One region of the Pantoea sp. UBA4549 genome, then DNA from elsewhere that is predicted to be linked to it. Evidence: predicted binding sites of a transcription regulator. Region 1 holds the regulator's gene; each other region holds the start of a gene.
The links. Region 1 encodes Fur, which represses iron uptake genes when iron is present. Its sites were predicted from a motif close to ATAATAATGAGAACNACTATCAA; they were not measured.

Region 1 (5,824 bases):
CGCTGCCAGTACTTCCAGTACCGACAGGATAGCGGGTTCAGAGAGCGCGTGCGTATCTTTGCCCACGTAGCATGGACCGGTGATACCGTTCTTTTTACGCTCTTCGGCGATCGCCTGTGCGATAGCCAGAATATGCTCTTCATTGAAGCTGTGACGTCCCGCGCTGCCGCGGTGGCCAGATGTGCCAAATTTCACCGCATGGTCCGGGTTAGCCGCATCCGGCTTCAGGACATAATACTGCGAGGTTAATTGTGCAACGTTAATCAAATCGCTCTGCTGGGCAGGCTGCCCGGCACGGGGGTGATTGGCCATTGGCGCTTCTCCCTGACGCTTCAGTTTAAATGGTGCCGCAAACTTTCTCTGTCAGCTCCGAAGGGAACTGCATAGCCAGCATGATGTGTTCCACCATGCTGCATTTACGGCCTGTATTGGTGTTTGTGATGACCCAGTATGGCGTACCTGGCACATGCTTAGGCTTAGTATGCGTGCCATTTTGCAGCAGCGTATGTTCATTACCGGCAAAATAGACGCGCGTACGCCCCTGCAGCGATGCGGTAGCATCGGCAAATGCATCAGGATCGAGACGATAGAGCGTTGACAAAATCAGCATAAAGCGGTTAACCGCTTTTTTCTGCTCGGCATACTCATCTGACAGCATCAGCTCGCGCATGGCTCGCACGCGATCCTGCGGACGCGCTTCAGGCTCGGCTGCTGCTGCCTCTTTTACCGGGGTCGTAGCTGCCGGCGCAGCGGCTGCGCGCGAGCTGGCGGTAAATTTCAGCATGCGACGCAGGATGTCTGAGGCGCTTTCACCGATGTGCTGCGTGTGGCTGGCAATATAACGGTAGAGTTCTTCGTCAACTTCAATCGTTTTCATCTTATTCCGTACGAGTCTGGCAACTAGCAGAATCCCGCATTCTGCAACGCCCTTACCGGTAGCGGGCACGCAGAGAGCCTGGGATCTGACATATTGATTATAAAGTTAAATCCGCAGTAGCTGATAGCGCTGGCAACGTTTACAGGCAAAAGTCAGAATATGCCCTAATACCTGGCGACCGCCACCCGGACAGGTAGAATCATGATACCCTAACCCACGCTCTCAACCGTAAGAACTTTAGCCATGATTTTGAATGCTCGTCTGCAAACTGCACAATCTGATTCTCACAGCGCACCGATTTTGCTTATCCACGGTCTGTTTGGCAGCCTGGATAACCTTGGCGGGCTGGCACGTGGCGTAGCCGATACGCGGACGACGCTGCAGGTGGATGTCCGCAATCACGGTTTATCGGCGCGCAGCAACAGCATGAGCTATGCTGCAATGGCGCAGGATATGGTTGATACGCTGGATGCACAGCAGATAGCACAGGTTGATGTGATTGGGCACTCGATGGGGGGCAAAATCGCTATGGCATTGAGTGCGCTGGCGCCTGAACGCGTTGGCAAGCTGGTGCTGATTGACATTGCTCCCGTCGACTATCAGACGCGCCGGCACGATGAGATTTTCGCGGCGATTCGCGCGGTCACTGCGGCAGGCGTGACGCGCCGCAGCGAAGCGGCGGCGATAATGCGGCAGTTTGTGCCTGAAGAGGGGATCATTCAGTTTATCCTGAAGTCCTTCGCTGAGGGGGAGTGGCGGTTCAATGTGCCCGTATTGTGGGATAACTACACAACGATATCGGGCTGGGAACCTCTCCCTGTCTCTTCTCATCCGGCGCTGTTTATTCGCGGCGGCGACTCTCCTTATCTGGATAATCACTATCGGGACAGGCTGCTGGCCCAGTTTCCTCAGGCGCGGGCGCAGGTCATTGCCGGTGCCGGACATTGGGTACATGCAGAGAAGCCTGATGCCGTATTACGTGCTGTGCGACGCTTTTTTACGCTCTGAAAGCAAAAGCTTACTGCACTATGTTTAAGATTGGCGTCACGTCTGACGCTGGAGTATGATGTCGCGCTAAAATTTTGCCACGGTGGTTATACACGGTGGCTGGGCCGATAATGTGTTTAATCGCGCGGCGCCGTTCGCGCCCACTCAGTTTCGCAAATCATGGCAAAAGAACAGACAGACCGTACCACGCTTGATCTCTTTGCAGACGAGCGACGACCGGGTCGCCCGAAAACCAGCCCGCTGTCGCGCGATGAGCAGCTGCGCATTAATAAGCGCAATCAGCTTAAACGCGATAAGGTTCGTGGGCTGCGGCGCGTGGAGCTCAAAATGTCCGGCGAAGCGGTTGACGCGCTCAACACGCTGGCTGAGCAGCAAAATATCAGCCGCAGCGAGCTGATTGAGCAGATGCTGCTGACACAGCTCAAACTCATATAATTTATGCAGACCGCACAGAGGAACACAAACTCTGCGCTTTGCGCGTTCCGCGCTTTTTCAGGGTCTGCTATCATTCGCTTATCTGTACAGTCTGTTGACTTACTCTCACATTCAGGATTTAAGAGGTTACCTAACCCATGGCAATCGTAGGCATTTTCTTCGGCAGCGATACCGGCAACACCGAAAACATTGCAAAGATGATCCAGAAACAACTGGGTAAAGATGTCGCCGAAGTGCATGACATTGCTAAAAGCACCAAAGAAGATCTGGAAGCGTTTGATATCCTGCTGCTGGGCATTCCTACCTGGTATTATGGTGAAGCGCAGTGCGACTGGGATGACTTCTTCCCGACGCTGGAAGAGATCGACTTCAATGGTAAACTGGTCGCGCTATTTGGTTGTGGCGATCAGGAAGATTATGCTGAGTATTTCTGTGATGCACTGGGTACCATTCGCGACATTATCGAGCCAAATGGTGCGATCATCGTGGGTCACTGGCCTGTCGAAGGTTACCATTTTGAAGCGTCTAAAGGTCTGGCCGATGACAAACATTTCCTCGGACTTGCGATTGATGAAGATCGCCAGCCAGAGCTGACGAATGAACGCGTTGAAGGCTGGGTGAAGCAGATTTTTGATGAGCTGCAGCTCAAAGAAATTATTGAGGCATAATGTGTTGCCGTTACCCGATTCAGGTACTGTTAACATCGGGTAACGGAATTGCCTATAAAAATAATAGCTACGCTTTTTTAACTTTTCTCTGCAATTCTGTAGAATACCCGCAACGGTTAACGGCTTATTCCTCTGTCAGCAGGCTGAGGCTGAGTGAACTGAGAAACCCAGCACTGTATAATCCCGCCGGCGACAGCAAGAGCATTATTCCCGCCTCTGGTGATTTCTTTAGCATTTGCCTGGTTTCTATTCGCCTGCCCCGGTTCTATAATGAGACGCAAATGAGAATGCGCGTTAACCACACATTCAAGGCTGTTAAGCCGCAAATGACTAGCAAAGTAACAGGACAATATCCGCATGACTGACAACAATTCCGCATTGAAAAAGGCTGGCCTGAAAGTCACGCTGCCCAGACTAAAGATTCTGGAAGTGCTTCAGGAACCCCAGTGCCATCACGTCAGCGCGGAAGATTTGTACAAACGCCTGATCGACATGGGCGAAGAGATTGGTCTGGCCACGGTATATCGCGTTCTGAACCAGTTTGATGACGCGGGCATTGTAACCCGCCATAACTTCGAAGGCGGCAAGTCTGTTTTTGAATTAACGCAGCAGCAGCATCACGATCATCTTATCTGCCTGGACTGCGGTAAAGTAATTGAGTTCAGCGATGAGTCGATTGAAACGCGCCAGCGCGAAATCGCGACCCGTCACGGTATCAAGCTCACCAACCACAGCCTGTACCTGTATGGTCACTGCGAAGTGGGTGACTGCCGTGAAGATGAAACCCTGCATAACGATAAATAACGTCAGCTATGCGGCAAGATAAAAAAACCGGTGCAGGCACCGGTTTTTTTGTGGCTGCGATTCAGGCGACCAGCGTCTCCTGCAGGTAGCGCCAGCGCGGATTTGCCGTACTGCAGTCCAGCACTGCCAGCGAAATACGGCTGTGGCTCTCGCCATTCACTATCTGCAGTTCGCGATACTGAATGATGACCTCTTTTTGCTGCTCAGAAATGATCGCATGTTCGCTGGTCGCGATGCGCATCCCTTCACGCTGTCCGCACAGGCGGCGAAACAGATCTTCAACGTCATTCAAATCCAGTTGTCTGCCCTGTGGCGTTACCATCCGGAAATCAGGATGGAAGTGCGACAGCAGCAGCCCCATGGTATCGGTGCTGACATCAGCATGATTAAAAATACGTTCAATGAGCTGATGTAAAACCACAACACTGTGTTTGGCTTCCTGAGCGAGGCTTGTCATTATTTTTCCCTTTTTACTAGCCACAGACCAAGTCCGGAGTGCGCATAGCCTACCTGAAAAAAAGGATTTAACACGGTCAAATGCGTTAATTTTTTTAAAGTCAGACAAGTCGTAAACCCGGGTATGTGCGCGATTTTATTTAATGCAGAATAAATGGTTGCCGCTACGCAAAAGGGGATAATAAAAAAGGGCGAAAGCTCGCCCTTATATAATTTTATGATGCCGGAAGCGGTTATTATTCGCTGCCGATCTTCGCCCAGGTATCGCGCAGGCCTACAGTGCGGTTGAACACCAGCGCTGATGGCTGCGAGTAAACGCTGTCTGCACAGAAATAGCCTTCGCGCTCGAACTGATACGGCGAGGTTGCCGCCGCTTCACGCAGTCCTGGCTCCACAAAGCCCTGCTTAATCTGCAGCGAATCCGGATTCAGCGTCGCGAGAAAATCCTCTGCCGCGCCCGGGTTAGGCACGCTGAACAGGCGATCGTAGAGGCGGAACTCAGCGGGCAGCGCATGAATCGCGGAAACCCAGTGGATCACCCCTTTTACTTTACGGCCATCAGCCGGGTCTTTGCTCAGCGTATCCACATCGCAGGTCGCATAGATACAGGTGATGTTGCCCGCCTCATCTTTTGCCACGCGCTCAGCGCGGATCACATAGGCGTTGCGCAGGCGCACTTCTTTACCCAGGACCAGACGCTTGTACTGTTTGTTGGCTTCTTCACGGAAATCCGCGCGGTCAATCCACACTTCACGGCTGAAAGGCACCTCGCGCGTCCCCATCTCCGGCCGGTTCGGATGGTTTGGCATGGTGATGATCTCATCATGTCCGGCTGGCAGGTTTTCAATCACGACTTTGAGCGGATCGAGCACGGCCATAGCACGCGGCGCATTTTCGTTGAGATCATCACGAATGCACGACTCCAGCGAAGCCATCTCAACGATATTGTCCTGTTTAGTGATGCCGATTCGGCGGCAGAACTCACGGATTGATGCCGCGCTGTAACCACGACGGCGCAGACCTGAAACGGTCAGCATACGCGGATCGTCCCAGCCTTCTACCCGCTTCTCGCTCACCAGCTGCGTCAGCTTGCGCTTCGACATCACAGCATACTCAAGATTCAGGCGCGAAAACTCATACTGCCGCGGATGCACCGGAATGGTAATGTTATCCAGTACCCAGTCATACAGGCGGCGGTTATCCTGAAACTCCAGCGTACAGAGCGAATGCGTGATCCCTTCCAGCGCATCGGAGATGCAGTGCGTGAAATCGTACATCGGGTAGATGCACCACTTGTTGCCGGTCTGATGGTGCTCGGCAAACTTAATGCGGTACAGTACCGGATCGCGCATAACGATAAAGCTGGAAGCCATATCGATTTTGGCACGCAGACAGGCCTTACCCTCTTCAAAGCCACCGTCGCGCATTTTCCGGAACAGCGCCAGGTTCTCTTCAACGCTGCGATCGCGATACGGGCTATTTTTGCCCGGCGCCGTCAGCGTGCCGCGATACTCGCGGATCTGCTCGGGTGACAGTTCATCAACGTACGCCAGTCCTTTGTTGATCAGCTCAACAG
Region 2 (5,824 bases), on a different contig from region 1:
CAGCATGCCCGCCAGCACCAGCGCCCAGTTCTGTCCGACAGACCGCACAATCTGACGCATAGTGGGATGCGTTTTGCGCTGGCTGAACGCTTCGGTCTCTTCCAGCATGCGGCGGATCCAGAACAGAAACGGCACAATCATACAGCCCACCACAAACGGAATACGCCAGCCCCATTCAGTGACGGCTTCTTTCGCCAGCAGGTGGTTCAGAGCGAGTCCCAGCAGCGCGGCGAAAATCACCGCGACCTGCTGACTTCCTGACTGCCAGCTGACCCAGAACCCCTTACGCCCTTCGGGCGCCGCTTCTGCGAGGTAAACCGAGACGCCGCCGAGTTCTACGCCTGCGGAAAAGCCCTGCAGCAGACGTCCGATCAGGATCAAAATCGGTGCCGCTGCGCCAAGCGTGGCGTAACCCGGTACCAGCGCAATGGTCAGCGTGCCGATCGCCATCAGCCCCAGCGTCAGCAGCAGGCCTTTCCGCCGGCCGTGATGATCGATATAAGCACCCAGCACGATCGCGCCCAGCGGGCGCATAAGAAAGCCGGCGCCAAAAGTCATCAGCGTCAGCATCAGCGAGGCAAAGGGATCGTCGCCAGGGAAAAAGGTTTTAGCGATGGCGGTGGCGTAGTAGCCAAAGACCATAAAATCATACATCTCAAGGAAGTTACCGCTGGTAACGCTAAAGATGGTTTTCGCCCCGCTGCGCGCAGGTTTTTGTAAAGATGACTGGCTGCTCATACTGTCCTTCCTGGTTTTTTACCCGTTGTAGCCTGCTCAGCCAGGAATAAATGTGATCTTAATCACCCTTGCGCTTTACAAAGACTGACAAAAGGTAACAGGAAATTAACAATACGGCGCTGTTCTGACAGCCGCCCTGTGGAGAAGTACATACAAAAAAAGCCGCTGTTATCAGCGGCTTTCTTCTGCAGGAACAGCGTGGCTATTTGCTGGCGGCTTCCATTCCCATCAGGCCAATCTTCAGATAGCCTGCCTCACGCAGCTGGTCCATAACCGCCATCAGTGTTTCATAATCCACTGACTTATCGGCCTGGAAGAAAATAGTCGTCTGCTTATCTCCCGCAGTCTGCGTAGTCAGCGCCTTCACCAGCGTCTCTTTGGTCACCGCATCATTGCCGATATAGATCTGCTTATCCGCTTTAATTGAAAGGTAAACCGGCTTATCCGGGCGGGGCTGTGGTGCGCTGGTGGACGCTGGCAGATTAACGCGCACATCCACCGTTGCCAGCGGTGCCGCCACCATAAAGATAATCAGCAGCACCAGCATAACGTCGATAAACGGCGTAACGTTGATCTCATGCATTTCGCTGTCGCCAGCGGCATCGTCGTTTAAACGCATCGCCATAATCGTTACCCTGCGCGCAGCTTATGCGCCGCGGCCGGACGGCTGGTTTCCGCTGCGACGTGCGCCGTACCGAGATCCAGATCGCGACTCTGCAGCAGCAGCACCTGGGCCGCGACATCCCCCAGCGACGCTTTGTAATTGGCAATCATGCGCGCAAAGACGTTGTAGATGACCACGGCAGGAATAGCGGCAACCAGGCCAACCGCAGTCGCCAGCAGCGCTTCGGCGATACCGGGTGCGACCACGGCAAGGTTGGTGGTCTGCGTTTTAGCGATGCCGATAAAGCTGTTCATGATGCCCCAGACGGTGCCGAACAGGCCGATAAAAGGCGCCACAGAACCAATGGTTGCCAGAAAACCGTTGCCGCGCCCGGCATGACGGCTGAAGGCCCCCACGCGACGCTCAAGGCGAAAGCTGGTGCGCTCTTTAATACCCGCCAGATCTTCCGTACCGGCCGACAGCGCCAGCTCCTCGCGCGCATCGGCCAGCAGCAGGGCGCTGTGGCTGCTGGCTTTAAAGGCCTCTGCTGTACGGTAAGCGTCAGCCAGTGAGCGTGCTTCGCCCAGCGCCTGATGCTCTTTTTTCAGACGACGTTTCGCGGCGCTCAGTTCAGCATATTTGCCAAAAAAGATAGCCCAGGTTACGACGGATGCCAGTAACAGGCCAATCATGACAATTTTCACCACGATGTCGGCATGCTGGTACATCCCCCAGACGGAGAGGTCTGTCTGCATTAAATCACTGGCTACCACGCTGCATCTCCAGATTCTGTTGTAGAGTTCACGACTGAAGAGACGATCATAGCAAAAAAAAGGATCTAAGTGATAGTCGTTCTCATTACTATTTACAAAGCGTCCTCCTGCTGTTCTTGTGCCGCGGCCGCCGGGCTGGCGCGACTCTGATAATCGGTAAACAGGCTCAACCCCTGCCCCTGATTCGTGGTAACGTGAACGCTTTGTAAGATGGGTCAGGACAGGCAGTGATGGCTACGAAAAAACTGGATACCGCGCTGGTGAGCGCAGGACGTAATAAACGTTATACGCAGGGCGCGGTGAACAGCGTTATACAGCGCGCCTCATCCCTGGTTTTTGACACCGTCGCGGATAAACAACGCGCCACCGCCGGGCGTGCCGAAGGCGAACTCTTTTATGGCCGTCGCGGCACGCTCACGCACTTTTCGCTGCAGGATGCCATGACCGAACTGGAAGGGGGCGCGGGCTGTGCACTCTATCCCTGCGGCGCAGCCGCCGTTGCCAACGCCATTCTGGCGTTTGTTGAAACGGGCGATCACGTACTGATGAGCGGAGCGGTTTACGAACCCACGCAGGATTTCTGTACCAAAATCCTCACCAAAATGCAGGTCACCACCACTTGGTTTGATCACTGCATCGGCAGTGAGATCGGTGAACTGGTGCAGCCCAATACCCGCGTGGTGTTTCTGGAATCGCCGGCGTCTGTAACGATGGAAGTGCAGGATATCCCGGCCATTGTGGCGGCCGTGCGCGCCAAAGCGCCCGAAGCAATTATCATGCTGGATAACACCTGGGCGGCGGGCGTGCTGTTTAACGCGCTGGCGTTCGGAGTGGATATCTCTATTCAGGCTGGCACGAAGTATATCATTGGCCACAGTGATGCCATGATCGGCACCGCGGTGGCAAACGCCCGCTGCTGGCCGCAGCTGCGTGAGAACTCCTACCTGATGGGGCAGATGGTCGATGCGGATACCGCCTATATGGCGAGCCGCGGCCTGCGTACTCTGGGTACCCGCCTGCGCCAGCATGAAGAGAGTGCGCTGCAGGTGGCTGAGTGGCTGAGTGGCCGGCCTGAAGTGGCGCGGGTCAACCATCCGGCGCTGGCGCAGAGTCCGGGACACCGTTTCTGGCAGCGCGACTTCAGCGGCAGCAGCGGCCTGTTTTCATTTGTGCTGCATGAGCGTCTGAATGCGCAGCAGCTGGCAAATTATCTCGATCGCTTCCATCATTTCAGCATGGCCTATTCATGGGGCGGTTATGAATCCCTGATTCTGGCCAGCCAGCCAGAAGAGCTGGCGGCGATTCGTCCGGCAGGCGGTATCGACTTTGATGGCACCCTGATACGTCTGCATATCGGTCTGGAGCACGTCAGCGACCTGCTGGCCGATCTGCAGGCGGGTTTTGACCGCTTAACAAGTTAAACCAACCTTCAACCCTCGGCAGCCGCCCGTGTCAGATCAACGCGCAGGCGGCTGCGGGGGGCTATTATAAAAGCCTTGTAACTCGACGGGATAGCAGATGGGTGTTTTACATGAGATTGTCCAGGCGCTCTGGCATCAGGATTTTGCTGCGCTGGCCAATCCGGATGTCGTATGGATTGTCTACGGCGTGATGTTTCTGACGCTGTTTCTGGAAAATGGTTTATTACCGGCGTCGTTTCTGCCGGGTGACAGTCTGCTGCTGCTGGCGGGCGCAATGATTGCCAAAGGCGTCATGGACTTTGTGCCGACCATGGTGATCCTGACCACCGCCGCCAGCCTCGGCTGCTGGCTGAGCTATCTGCAGGGGCGCTGGCTGGGCAATACAAAGCTGGTGAAAAGCTGGCTGATGCATCTGCCCGCACAATACCATCAGCGCGCCTGGCATCTGTTTAACCGCCACGGACTGATGGCGCTGCTGGTGGGCCGTTTCCTGGCGTTTGTCCGTACCCTGCTGCCTACCATGGCGGGCATCTCCGGGCTGCGCAACAGCCGCTTTCAGCTGTTTAACTGGCTGAGCGGCGTATTGTGGGTCGGTATTGTGGTCACCATGGGCTACGGCATCAGCCAGGTGCCGTTTATCAAACGGCATGAAGATCAGGTGATGGCTATTCTGATGATCCTGCCGCTGGTGCTGCTGTTTACCGGGCTGGCCGGCAGCATTGTGGTGATCTGGAAAAAACGCCGCCAGAAACCCTCCTGATTAAGACGCCGCGTCAAACGGCAGCGCCCGCACTGTTTGACGCGCACGGTTAACCTCTTCACCCGGCGTGGTGCCAAACAGCCGTTTGAACTCGCGGGAAAACTGTGACGGACTCTCATACCCGACGCGCAATGCCGCTGTGCTTGCCTTCACATTATCCTGCAGCATCATCAGCCGCGCCTGATGCAGACGATAGCGTTTAAGGTACTGCAGCGGTGACGTCTGCGTTACCGCTTTAAAGTTGTGATGAAACGCGGACACGCTCATGTTGACCTCGGCCGCCAGCGTCTCAACGCTCAGGCTCCCGGCAAAATGCGTTTCAATCCGCCGCAGCGCGCGCGCAATCAGACTGAACTGCGTCTGCCGGTTAACCAGCGACAGCAGCGCCCCGCCAATCGGGCCGGTCAGCACATAATAAAGGATTTCCCGTACCAGCTGCGGCCCAAGCACGCGCGCATCGCGCGGATGGCTCATCACATCCAGCAGCCGCTCTGCGGCACACAGCATCTCTTCGCTCAGAAAAGCAGAATGGATACCCGAGGTCTGCACGGCGGGCTGAAACTGCTCATCATCACCGATATCCAGCAGCAGGTCCTGCAGCGAGGCGGTATCAACGCTCAGGCACATACCCGCCAGCGGCGCATCGGGGGTGGCTTCCGTTTCGCACTCAACCGGCAGCGGCACCGTCAGCATCAGATATTTACTGGCGTCATAGTGAAATACCGTGCTGCCGAGATAACCGGTTTTACGTCCCTGAAACAGGATCACGATACCAGGCTGATACATCATTGGCGTACGCGGCAGCGTTTCGCTGGCATAGATAAGCCGGACATTTTTCACCGCACAGTGCGGTTTATGCGGGTCGCACATGAGCGCGACGACCCGGCGGGCAAGCTGGCGACACAGAGCGTCATGAGACATGGCGGCTTTCCGGGTAAAAAAACCAGTGTGCCGCAACGCTGCATAAAGCTCTACTCCTCTGGAGGATCAGGCAAGATTTTTGCAGAAAAGGGTCAGAGAGCGCGCTGGCGGAGCGATCCGCACTGCGCGTTTGTTGTCTAGACTTAAGCACACCGTTTGATCATTCAGCGACCGCAATGAAAAAGGAGCCCCTATGACAGATCAACCTATTATCAAACTGCGTGACGGCAACATGATGCCGCAGCTTGGCCTCGGTGTCTGGCAGGCAAGTCAGGAAGAGGCACATACCGCCGTACTGAAAGCGCTGGAAGTGGGTTATCGCTCTATCGATACCGCTGCCGCCTATAAAAATGAAGAGGCGATTGGCCGGGCGCTGAAGGACACCTCCGTAGCGCGCGACGATATTTTCGTGACCACCAAGCTGTGGAATGACGATCAGCAGAATGTACAGCAGGCGATGGAGACCAGCCTGGAGAAACTGCAGCTCGATAGCGTGGATCTCTACCTGATGCACTGGCCATGTCCGGCGAAAGATACCTACGTTGAGGCATGGAAAAAGATGGTTGAGCTGCAGCAGCAGGGCCTGACCAAAAGCATCGGCGTCTGT
Region 3 (5,824 bases), on a different contig from region 1:
CAGCAGAGAGCCACTCCAGCGCCAGAATGCGTGAACGATCCGGCACGGCAGCACGCAGCGGCGCGCACTGCATTAACGGTGAGAGCGCCAGCGCCGTCAGCAGACGACGACGGGTCAGTGAGATCATCCCTGCTCCTCAGCAAACAAAACTGACGGGTGCGCCGCCCTGCGGGTGCGGCAGTATGCCCATCGGAATGCCATAGATAGTGCCCAGCACGTCAGCCTGCATGATTGCCTCCGGCTCGCCTTCGGCGATAACCTCGCCCTGACGCAGCGCTACCAGCCGGTCGCAGTAGCGCGCCGCCATGTTGATATCGTGCAGGACGGCAATCACGGTGAGTCCGCGTTCGCGGCTCAGCCGCTGGATCAGTGCCAGCACCTCAACCTGATGCGCAATGTCCAGCGCCGACGTCGGCTCATCCAGCAGCAGACAGCGGCTGTTCTGCGCCACCAGCATCGCCAGCCAGGCGCGCTGACGCTCGCCGCCGGAAAGGCTATCCACCAGGCGGCCAGCAAAGGGTTTCAGCCCCACCAGCGCAATCGCCTCTTCCACCCGGTTGCGATCTTCTGCACCGTAACGTCCCAGCGCACCGTGCCACGGGTAGCGCCCCATTGCGGTGAGTTCACGCACCGTCATGCCTTCGGCTGCGGGCAGCTGCTGGGGCAGATAAGCAACCTGACGCGCAAACGCTTTGCTGTTCCAGTGCGCCACCGGTTCATCGTTCAGCAGCACCTGCCCTGCCGTCGCGGCATGATGGCGCCCCAGCATTTTCAGCAGCGTTGATTTTCCCGAGCCGTTGTGGCCAATCAGTGCGGTGACTTTCCCCGGCGTAAACGTCAGCGACAGCGGATGCAGCAGCGTACGCCCCGGCACGTGAAAGCTGGCATTCTCCAGCGCAAAAGTGGTTTCGGCGTAGTCCGGATGCAGCATGGTACTCCCTGGCTAACGGGCGCAGCGCGCCCGGATATCAGTTTCAGAAACGGAAGGTGGCGGTGCCGACGATACGGCGCTCAGCGCCCCAGTAGCAGGCGTAGTCGCGGTAGCAGCTGGCCACGTAGTCACGATTAAACAGGTTGTTGACGTTGACGCCCACAGTCGAACCCGGCAGGCCGAAGCGACCCAGATCGTACTTCAGCGCGGCGTCTACCGTGGTGTAAGCGGCGACATCGAAGTTCTGGTTCGCGTTGCTACCGCTGGCATACAACCCTTTGCTTTCACCGACGTAACGCACACCGGCACCGATAGTTACGCCCGATAGCGCCGTGTCATGGAAGGTGTAGTCGCCCCACAGCGATGCCATGTGCTTCGGCACTTGCACCGGCGTGCGGCCTTTCAGCAAGTTATCTTCGGTGTATTCCGCATCGGTGTAAGAGTAAGCCGCCGTCAGGTTGATGCTGGCGTTCACCGCGGCTTTCGCTTCCAGCTCCACGCCGCGTGAGCGAATTTCGCCGCTCTGCACGCTAAATTGCGGATTGTTGGGATCGGCCGTCAGGTTTTTGGTTTTGGTAAGCTGATACACAGCGGCCGTCATAACAATCGGACGATCTTTCGGCACGTATTTTACGCCTGCCTCATACTGCTTAGCGCGTGAAGGATCGAATGCCTGACCGTCCCCTGTCGCACCGGCATTCGGAATAAACGCTTCGCTGTAGCTGAAGTAAGGTGCGATACCGTTATCGAATACGTAGTTAAGCCCACCACGCCAGGTAAATGCCTGATCATTCTGGCGGTCTACGGAATTTTCCACCCGGTCGGTAACGGAGTTCATCGCGTAATCGTAGCGGCCACCGAGCGTTAACACCCAGCGGTTCCATTCCATTTGATCCTGCGCATACAGGCCGGTCTGGCGCTGCTGATTTAAATGCTGATAAGGATTGGTATAAGGCGTATAGCTGTCATCACCATATTGCGGATTGAATGGGCTAAGGCCACTGGCGACACCAAACTGACCATCAATATCGTTACGGGTGCGCTGGAAATCAACGCCCAGCAGTAAGGTATGAGCTAAATCACCGGTAGCAAAGTTAGCCTGAGCCTGCGTATCAACCGCGAACTGGTTGAGTTTCTCTTTCGAGAATGCCGCATTACGGGTAATACGTTGATTATCAGGGTTATAACCAAAGCCATAAATGCTGCGGTAATCCGTACGCAGTTCGGCATAGCGCAGGTTCTGCCGTACCGTCCAGGTATCGCTGAAGCTATGCTCAACGCTGTACCCGACCATTTTGGTGTTGCGCGAAATCTTGTTGCTGTCTTCGCCTTCATCAAAATCGGTCGGCAGCTTGTAACTGCTGCCGTCCGGGCGGGTGATGCCCACCACCGTGCCTTCGCGCGGCAGCCAGCCGTAATAGCCGGTTTCCGGTTCATTCTGGAAGTAAGTCAGCAGGTCAAAACGCGTATTTTCGTCCGGACGCCAGCTGAACGAAGGCGCAATGGTGTAGCGCTTCTCTTTATTACGTGCCTGCTGCGCATCCGCGCTGCGTGCGAGACCGGTCAGACGATAGCTGTAGACGCCTGCGTCATCGAGCGCACCGCCAAAATCGAAGCCGGTTGAGAACAGATTGTCATTGCCCATCTGAAACTGCACTTCACGCAGCGTCTCCTGCGTAGGACGCTTGCTGACCAGCGCCACCACGCCGCCCGGATTACTTTTTCCATAGAGCACCGATACCGGGCCGCGCAGCAGCTCCGCACGCTCCAGGAAGTAGGGATCGAGGGCGAATTCTGAGTAGTTGTCGCCCTGCAGTTTCAGGCCATCCAGATACTGATTGGTATTGGTTTCGCTGAAGCCGCGAATCGAGAGTGCGTCAATCACGTCAGAACTGCCGCGGTTACCGGTCAGTACGCCAGGGGTATAGTTGAATGCCCCTTTAACGCTGGTGACGGCATGCATCGCCATCTCTTCCTGCGTCACAACCGAAACCGACTGCGGGTTTTTCTCAATCGGCGTATCGGTTTTGGTGCCGGTGGCGCTCTGCTTCGCCGCAATGGTCGGGGCCGGGCCCCAGGCGCTCTCCTGCGCCACCGCGCCGGTATCGCCAGCGGTGACAACAACAGTCTCTTCTGCCAGCGCCTGCGCGCTCAGCGTACCCAGTGTTAACGCAATGAATAAAGCCAGCGGGCGACGAGGCGTCAGCACCGGCCGGAAAAAAGTAGTTCGCGCACTCATGAAGGAGTCTCTCAACAGATGAACAATGCGGGCGAATGAAAACGATAATGATTATCAGACGCAAAGATTCTAGGCGAAGCTGCGCGCGATCTGCAAGATGTAATCTGCGCTAACGGCCCGATCGCTGCCCGATTGCAGCAATTTTTGATCGCGGATAAAAATCAGAGACAAAAAAAGGGCGCCGGAGCGCCCTGTATGAAGGGATGACTTATTTACTGCCGAACATATCTTTGATCCAGCCCGCCACGCCGTCAGAATCCTTCTGTTCATTCTGCTGCTGAGGCTGCTGTTGCTGTTGCTGTTGCTGCTCAGGCTGCTGTTGCTGCTGCTGCTGGAACACCTGCTGCTGCTCCATCTGCTGCTGGCAGAGCGCGGCCGGATCCAGCGTCCAGACAGGCAGTGAACGCCAGGTGCTGCTGCCGGATCCGCATACAAAATTACCTGCCGAATCAACGTTCATCTGCGTGATATCTTCCGGCGGCGTCAGCACCAGCGGCATCGGTGCCTGATTATCGAGATAGCGACGGTAGATCTGCATTGCGCCGCTGGAGCCATAAAGTTTCGACGTCTGGTTGTTATCACGTCCGACCCAGGTAATCGCCACTTCTTTGCCATCAACACCGGCAAACCAGCTGTCGATCAGATCGTTGGTGGTGCCGGTTTTGCCCGCCAGATGTGCTTTAGGATAGCGCGCGCCCAGCGCATGCGCGGTACCGCGTTCCGCCACCTGCTGCATGGTATAAAGTGTCAGATAGGCCGCCTGAGCAGGCTCCACGCGCTGTGCCTGCGGGAAGCTCTGGAACAGCACCGAGCCATCTTCGGCAATCACCGAACGCACCGCTGACAGATCAGCGCGGTTGCCGCCGCTGGCGATTGACTGGAACGCCTGCGCCACTTCCACCGGCGTCAGGTTCAGCGCCCCCAGCAGCATCGCCGGCACCGGGTGCAGCTGATCTTTCGATACCCCCAGTTTATTCCAGGTATCCACTACCGCATCCAGTCCCAGCGTCATACCGAGATTAACGGTGGGTACGTTCATGGAGTTAGTCAGCGCATCCACCAGCATCACTTTGCCGCTGAAACGACGATCGTCGTTCATCGGCTTCCAGACGCTGCCGTTAGGCTGCTTCAGCGCAATCGGTTCATCCGCGATCCAGCTGTTCAGCCGGTAGCTGTTAGGCTGACTCAGTGCGGTAAGATAGGTAGCCGGTTTGGCCAGCGAGCCAATAGAGCGGCGCGCCTGCAGCGCACGGTTATAGCCGGCAAACTGCGGATCGGAACCGCCCACCATGGCACGCACTTCACCGCTGAAACGGTCTACCACTACCATGGCGGTTTCCAGATCTTTCAGCCCGCGCTGTTTTTTCAGCGTCGGAATGCCCTCTTCTACCGCCTTTTCCGCCGCGTCCTGTGAAACCGGATCGAGCGTAGTGAAAATTTTCACGCCCGAGAGATCTTTTACCTTATCGCCCAGCTTCGCCTGCAGTTCATTACGCACCATCTGCATAAAGGCGGGTTGCGGGGTGATCACGCCACCTTTCGGCTGGACGCCCAGCGGACGCGCCGAGAGCATGTCATACAGCTCCTGATCGATCACCTGCTGCTGCTGTAACAGACGCAGCACCAGATTACGTCGCTCCAGTGCCAGCTTTGGATTACGCCACGGGTTGTAGAGCGAGGCACCTTTTACCATCCCTACCAGCATCGCCTGCTGATCGAGGCTGAGCTCATCAACCGGACGCCCGAAATAGTAGAGGCTGGCCAGCGGGAAGCCGCGGATCTGATCGTTACCGGCCTGGCCGAGATAGACCTCATTGAGATAAAGCTCAAGGATGCGATCTTTGCTGTAACGCGCATCCATGATCACCGCCATATAGGCTTCGCGCGCTTTACGCCATAGTGAACGCTCATTGGTCAGGAACAGGTTTTTTACCAGCTGCTGCGTCAGCGTACTGCCGCCCTGCACCGCTTTTCCGGCGGTGATGTTGGCGAGAAACGCACGGCCAATTGAGTAAGGGCTGATCCCGTCATGCTCATAGAAGTGACGATCTTCAGTCGCGATCAGCGTATCAACCAGCAGATCCGGGAAGCCGGCACGCGGCACAAACAGACGCTGTTCGCCGTTAGGCGACTGCAGCATGGTGATCAGGCGCGGATCGAGACGGAAGAAGCCGAAGTCGCGTCCGGTATCGAGATTTTTAATGCCGGACAGCTCATCATTACTGAAGGTCAGACGCGCGTTAATCTGTCCCTCTTTACTGTCCGGAAAATCAAACGGCCGGCGCAGCAGATCGATGGTGTTACCTTTGACGCTGAACTCGCCCGGACGCGTAATGCGCGACACTTCGCGATACTGCGTGCCTTCCAGCAGCGCAATCATCTCTTTCTTGTCATAGGCCATGCCAGGCTCAAGGCTGACCATGCGTCCGTAGACGGCGGCAGGCAGCTGCCAGACTTTGCCATCAATACGGCTGCGGATCTCGGAGTCGAGATAGACACCCCAGGCCGCCATCACGACAACAACGATCAGGAAGAGCTTGATCAGCCAGCCTAACCAGCGGCGTTTGCCGCGCTGCGGACCTTTCCCTCTTCCTTTACTTTTCGGTGGCACCGGAGCGCTCTCCTCATAATCATCATCAATATCAGTTTGCCCG
Region 4 (5,824 bases), on a different contig from region 1:
AGAGGCGATGTCAGGCTGCCTGGCCTGCAAAGCCTGTTCGACACAGTGTCCGGTTAAGATTGATGTGCCCGATTTCCGTGCGCGCTTTTTGCAGCTTTACCATACGCGTTATCTGCGACCGGTCAGCGATCACCTGGTGGCCAGCGTAGAGCGCTATGCGCCGCTGATGGCAAAAGCGCCAAAAGTGTTTAATTTCTTTCTGCAGCAGCCGTGGATGCGCGAATTCAGCAAAACCCATATCGGTATGGTGGATCTGCCTCAGCTCTCCGCACCTAACCTTAAACAGCGCCTGAGCGGGCATCCGGCCATGAGCCTGACGCTGGAGCAGCTGGAGGCGATGGACAGCGCAGCGCGACAGCAGTGCGTGCTGGTGGTGCAGGATCCGTTTACCAGCTACTACGAAGCTCAGCTGGTGACCGACTTTATTTCACTGATTGAAAAACTGGGTTACCGTCCGGTGCTGCTGCCTTTCTCACCCAACGGAAAAGCGCAGCATGTAAAAGGGTTTCTGCAGCGTTTCGCCCGTACAGCGGCGAAAACCGCTGAACTGCTTAACCGGATAGCAAAACTCGGGATCCCGATGGTTGGTGTCGACCCGGCGACCGTACTCTGCTATCGCGATGAGTATCAGCAGGTACTGAAAAGTAAGCGCGGTGATTTTAGCGTGCTGCTGGTGCACGAGTGGCTGCAGCAGGCGCTGGCTGGCGGGGTAAACCAGCCCGTCAGCGGTGAGCCCTGGTATCTGTTTGCGCACTGTACTGAAGTGACCGCGCTGCCCGCTACGCCGGATCAGTGGCAGAAGATATTTGCCCGCTTCGGTGCCCGGCTGGAAAACATTAATACCGGCTGCTGTGGCATGGCGGGAACGTATGGCCACGAGGCGCAGCATCTGGAAAACTCACTCGGTATTTATGCGCTCTCCTGGCATCCGCAGCTACAGCGGCTGCCGCGCCAGCGCTGTCTGGCCACCGGCTTTTCCTGTCGCAGTCAGGTTAAACGCGCAGAAGGCAACGGCATGCGGCATCCTTTACAGGCGCTGCTGGAATTGATGTAAACAAAATGTAGGAGCCGTCACAAAGCTGGATTAGAATATCCAGCCAGCGTGACGGACAAAATCACGCTGCAGGCGCGTTGCCTGGTCCCAGTCGCCACTCTGTGCCAGTTTATGACACAGGTGCGTCAGTGACTGGCGGGCGAACTGATACGCCTGCAGACGAAACAGCCGGTCGCGGTCATCGTTGCCCATCTCCTGAATCAGGCGATGGTGCAGCTTGCCTAAGGCGTGCAGATAGCTGCGATCGTCGCCGTTGATGTCGCAGATTTCTGCCATATCAAGGCAGGTATCATTGAACCGGCGCAGCTGCCCGAGTGAGCACTCCGGCCGGTTAAGTCTGGCTTCTGCCAGATAGAAATCTACGGTGATATCGCGTACGGCGAATTTATAGTCGCTGATTTTGTGTTGTAACCAGGCTGAAACGGTACGTGTCATAGCGCCGCCTAAACAGTTAATGATAATCATTATCATATTAAACTGCGTCAGGAATGCAATTCCCGCTAAAAAAAATATTGATGTCTGTAACCTGTTACTAAAATCGGCAATAACAATCTCTTTACATTCAGTAAAGGCGTAACCTGTACACAGGTTGACAGCTTTGGGGTCTCTTTTTATAAAATGTTACGATATCAATAAGTTGTGATATTTGTCCCGAATAAAAACTGTCTGTTACAGGCTTCAGTAAAGGGACTATGCTTAATTATTAAGCAGAAAAAACAGCACGAGATGATTATCCCTGCAAAACAAGAGGTTGAAGTGATAGGCGATATCACTACCATAGGGGGATAGCCTGAGAAGGTCCAGACTTGCGAGGTACAACGATGTCATCAGTAAACGCCGCGTCCTTTTCTCCTGACGATTTTGTCTGGAAAGGACTTACGCTGACCGAGTCGGCAGCGAAACAGATCCTGACTCTGGTTGAACAGGACCCGGCAGTAAAGGGCCTGAAACTGAGCGTGAAACAATCTGGCTGTGCCGGTTTTGGTTATGTCATGGATCTGGTAAAAGAGCCAGCCGATGACGATCTGCAGTTTGAGCAGTTTGGCGCAAAACTCTTTGTGCCGCTTCAGGCAATGCCGTTTGTCGACGGCACAGAGCTGGACTATGTCCGTGAAGGCCTGAACCAGATCTTTAAATTCAATAACCCTAAAGCTCAGCACGCCTGCGGGTGCGGTGAAAGCTTTGGCGTCGAGTAAGTGAAATATGTCACGACATAGCGAAGCATCTGATGATGTACAAACCTGGGAAGGCAAGCTCAACTATAAAGAGGGCTTCTTTACCCGGTTACAAACCGACGAACTGGCACACGGCATCAATGAAGATGTAGTGCGTGCGATATCGGCTAAACGTAACGAACCCGAGTGGATGCTTGAGTTCCGGCTTAAGGCTTTCCGTGCCTGGCTGGAAATGGAAGAGCCGCACTGGTTAAAAGCGCACTATGACAAGCTCGACTATCAGGATTACAGTTACTTTTCTGCGCCATCATGCGGCAACTGTGACGATAGCTGTGCGTCCGAGCCAGGTGCAACCCAGACATCCGGCAGCGTGGCGTCCAGTGACTATCTGACGCAGGAAGTGGAAGACGCGTTTAATCAGCTGGGTGTTCCGGTACGTGAAGGGAAAGAGGTCGCTGTTGATGCGATTTTCGATTCCGTGTCGGTCTCCACCACTTACCGTGACAAGCTGGCTAAACAGGGCATTATCTTCTGTTCGTTTGGCGAAGCAATCCATGACCATCCGGAACTGGTACAGAAGTATCTGGGCACCGTCGTGCCGCATAACGATAACTTCTTTGCTGCGCTTAACTCAGCGGTAGCCTCTGATGGCACCTTTGTTTATATCCCGAAAGGGGTACGCTGCCCGATGGAGCTGTCGACCTATTTCCGCATTAATGCGGCGAAAACAGGTCAGTTTGAGCGCACCATTCTGATTGCAGATGAAGACAGCTATGTCAGCTATATCGAGGGCTGCTCGGCGCCGGTGCGTGACACTTATCAGCTGCACGCAGCGGTCGTTGAAGTCATCATCCATAAAAATGCTGAAGTGAAATATTCCACGGTACAGAACTGGTTCCCTGGCGGTGAAGGTGAGGGCGGTATCCTTAACTTCGTTACCAAGCGTGCGCTGTGCGAAGGCGATCACAGTAAAATGTCCTGGACACAGTCTGAGACCGGATCTGCGATTACCTGGAAATATCCAAGCTGCATCCTGCGCGGTGATTACTCCGTGGGTGAGTTCTACTCGGTTGCCCTGACCAGCGGTCGCCAGCAGGCGGATACCGGCACCAAGATGATCCATATCGGTAAAAACACCAAGTCCACCATTATCTCCAAAGGGATATCGGCAGGTAAAAGCCAGAATACCTATCGCGGGCTGGTGAAGATTATGCCGACGGCAACCAATGCGCGTAACTTTACGCAATGTGACTCGATGCTGATTGGCCCTGACTGTGGTGCGCATACTTTCCCGTATGTGGAAACGCGTAACAATACCGCGCAGCTGGAGCATGAAGCCACCACGTCACGTATTGGCGAAGATCAGATGTTTTACTGCCTGCAGCGCGGCATCAGCGAAGAAGATGCGATCTCCATGATCGTTAATGGCTTCTGTAAAGATGTTTTCTCCGAGCTGCCACTGGAATTTGCCGTGGAAGCACAAAAACTGTTAGCGATCAGCCTTGAGCACAGTGTCGGCTGATGCCACACGCGTTGCCGGAAGCAATGTGAAGGAATAAGTATGTTAAGTATTAAAGATTTACAGGTTAGCGTTGAAGATAAAGAGATTTTGCGCGGTCTGAACCTTGAAGTTAAACCAGGTGAAGTCCATGCGATTATGGGCCCGAATGGCTCAGGCAAAAGTACGCTTTCAGCAACGCTGGCGGGTCGCGAAGATTACGAGATCACCGGGGGCTCAGTCACCTTTAAAGAGAAAGATCTGCTGGCGCTGGAACCCGAAGAGCGCGCAGGTGAAGGCATCTTTATGGCGTTCCAGTATCCGGTAGAGATCCCGGGTGTGAGCAACCAGTTTTTCCTGCAGACCTCTGTTAATGCGGTACGTAAATATCGCGAGCAGGAAGAGCTGGATCGCTTTGATTTCCAGGATTTTATCGAAGATAAAATTAAACTGCTGAAAATGCCGGAAGATCTGCTGACGCGTTCAGTCAACGTTGGCTTCTCTGGCGGTGAGAAGAAGCGCAACGATATTCTGCAGATGGCGGCGCTGGAGCCAGAACTCTGCATTCTGGATGAGACCGATTCGGGCCTGGATATCGATGCTCTGAAAATCGTTTCAGAAGGCGTCAACAGCCTGCGCGACGGCAAGCGCTCTTTCATCATCGTAACGCACTATCAGCGTATCCTGGATTACATCAAGCCGGATCACGTGCACGTTCTTTATCAGGGTAAAATCGTTAAGTCTGGCGACTTTTCACTGGTGAAACAGCTGGAGGAGCAAGGCTATGGCTGGCTTACCGACGAAGAGTGATAATGCCCTGCAGCAGTGGCACCATCTGTTTGAGTCACGCGGCGAGCAGCGCTCGCTGCAGGCGCAGCAGCACTGGCAGCAGCTGATGCGTGAAGGCTTGCCCACCCGCAAGCATGAAAACTGGAAATACACGTCGCTGGAGAGCCTGCTGGGACAGCACTTTGTGCTGCCTGCTGCGCAGAACGTCAGCCGTGAGCAGGCAGATGCGCTGGCGCTGCCGCTGGATGCAGTACGACTGGTGTTTGTTGACGGCCGCTTTCAGCCGGCGCTGAGCAGCACGGAAACCGATCTGTTTGAGATCCAGCATGTTCAGGCAGCTGAGCGTCGCGATCTGCCGGCACCGGTACAGCCGGAAATTTTCCTGCATCTGACAGAGAGCCTGGCAGAAGAGGTAACGACGGTTCGTCTGGCGCGTGGCAAAACGGCTACCCGTCCGCTCTATCTGCTGCACATCACTAGCGGTCAGGCGGATGCGCTGAACACCGTACACCATCGTCATCACGTTGAGCTGGAGCAGAGTGCAGTAGCGGAAATCGTTGAGCACTATGTCACACTTAATGATGCTGCACACTTTACCGGCGCACGTATTACGTTTGCCGTGGCGGATAACGCGCAGCTGAAACATACCAAGCTCGCCTTTGAAACCAGCAGCAGCTATCACTTTGCGCACAATGACATCGTGATGGGCCAGGATGCACGCGTCAGCAGCACCAGTTTCCTGCTGGGTGCCGGTCTGTCACGTCATAACACCAGCACGCAGCTGAATGGCGAAAACAGCGAGCTGGCAATGAACAGCCTGGTTCTGCCGGTGGGCAGCGAAATCGCAGATACCCGCAGTTATCTGGAGCACAACAAAGGCCATTGCCTGAGTCGTCAGCTGCATAAAACCATTTCGCGGGAAAAAGGCCGTGCTGTCTTCAATGGTCATATCAAAGTGGCACAGCATGCGCTGAAAACCGATGGTCAGATGACCAACAACAACCTGCTGCTGGGCCGGCTGGCTGAAGTCGATACCAAGCCACAGCTGGAGATTTACGCCGATGACGTTAAGTGCAGCCACGGCGCCACCATCGGTCGCATTGATGATGAGCAGATGTTCTATCTGCGCTCGCGCGGTATCGCTGAAGAGGCGGCGCAGCAGATGATCATTCACGCTTTTGCCGCCGAGCTGACCGAAACGCTGGATGATGACATTCTGCGTCAGGCGGTGCTGGCACGCATTTCACAGCGTTTCCCTGGAGTACATTCATGAGTTTCGATTCCGAACGAGTCAGAGCGGAGTTTCCG

Region 2: the regulator Fur is predicted to act here: its motif matches at 2,185-2,207, upstream of exbB (tol-pal system-associated acyl-CoA thioesterase).
Region 3: the regulator Fur is predicted to act here: its motif matches at 3,206-3,228, upstream of fhuA (ferrichrome porin FhuA).
Region 4: the regulator Fur is predicted to act here: its motif matches at 1,811-1,833, upstream of sufA (Fe-S cluster assembly scaffold SufA).

What each region holds. Positions count from the first base shown of each region.
Region 1 is NZ_DGLH01000006.1:187,606-193,429, reverse strand. Features, by position in the region: gene pgm (phosphoglucomutase (alpha-D-glucose-1,6-bisphosphate-dependent)) at 1-312, opposite strand, end outside; gene seqA (replication initiation negative regulator SeqA) at 338-877, opposite strand; gene ybfF (esterase) at 1,121-1,885, shown strand; gene ybfE (LexA regulated protein) at 2,045-2,320, shown strand; gene fldA (flavodoxin FldA) at 2,458-2,988, shown strand; gene fur (ferric iron uptake transcriptional regulator) at 3,346-3,792, shown strand; gene B3041_RS04260 (hypothetical protein) at 3,854-4,249, opposite strand; gene glnS (glutamine--tRNA ligase) at 4,485-5,824, opposite strand, start outside.
Region 2 is NZ_DGLH01000018.1:35,894-41,717, forward strand. Features, by position in the region: gene B3041_RS15935 (MFS transporter) at 1-738, opposite strand, end outside; gene exbD (TonB system transport protein ExbD) at 941-1,363, opposite strand; gene exbB (tol-pal system-associated acyl-CoA thioesterase) at 1,369-2,097, opposite strand; gene metC (cystathionine beta-lyase) at 2,346-3,536, shown strand; gene B3041_RS15955 (DedA family protein) at 3,634-4,296, shown strand; gene B3041_RS15960 (AraC family transcriptional regulator) at 4,297-5,217, opposite strand; gene dkgA (2,5-didehydrogluconate reductase DkgA) at 5,411-5,824, shown strand, end outside.
Region 3 is NZ_DGLH01000013.1:212,130-217,953, reverse strand. Features, by position in the region: gene fhuD (Fe(3+)-hydroxamate ABC transporter substrate-binding protein FhuD) at 1-127, opposite strand, end outside; gene fhuC (Fe3+-hydroxamate ABC transporter ATP-binding protein FhuC) at 137-931, opposite strand; gene fhuA (ferrichrome porin FhuA) at 975-3,170, opposite strand; gene mrcB (bifunctional glycosyl transferase/transpeptidase) at 3,379-5,824, opposite strand, start outside.
Region 4 is NZ_DGLH01000009.1:581,260-587,083, reverse strand. Features, by position in the region: gene ydiJ (D-2-hydroxyglutarate dehydrogenase YdiJ) at 1-1,054, shown strand, start outside; gene B3041_RS09440 (hypothetical protein) at 1,085-1,489, opposite strand; gene sufA (Fe-S cluster assembly scaffold SufA) at 1,876-2,250, shown strand; gene sufB (Fe-S cluster assembly protein SufB) at 2,258-3,751, shown strand; gene sufC (Fe-S cluster assembly ATPase SufC) at 3,791-4,537, shown strand; gene sufD (Fe-S cluster assembly protein SufD) at 4,512-5,789, shown strand; gene sufS (cysteine desulfurase SufS) at 5,786-5,824, shown strand, end outside.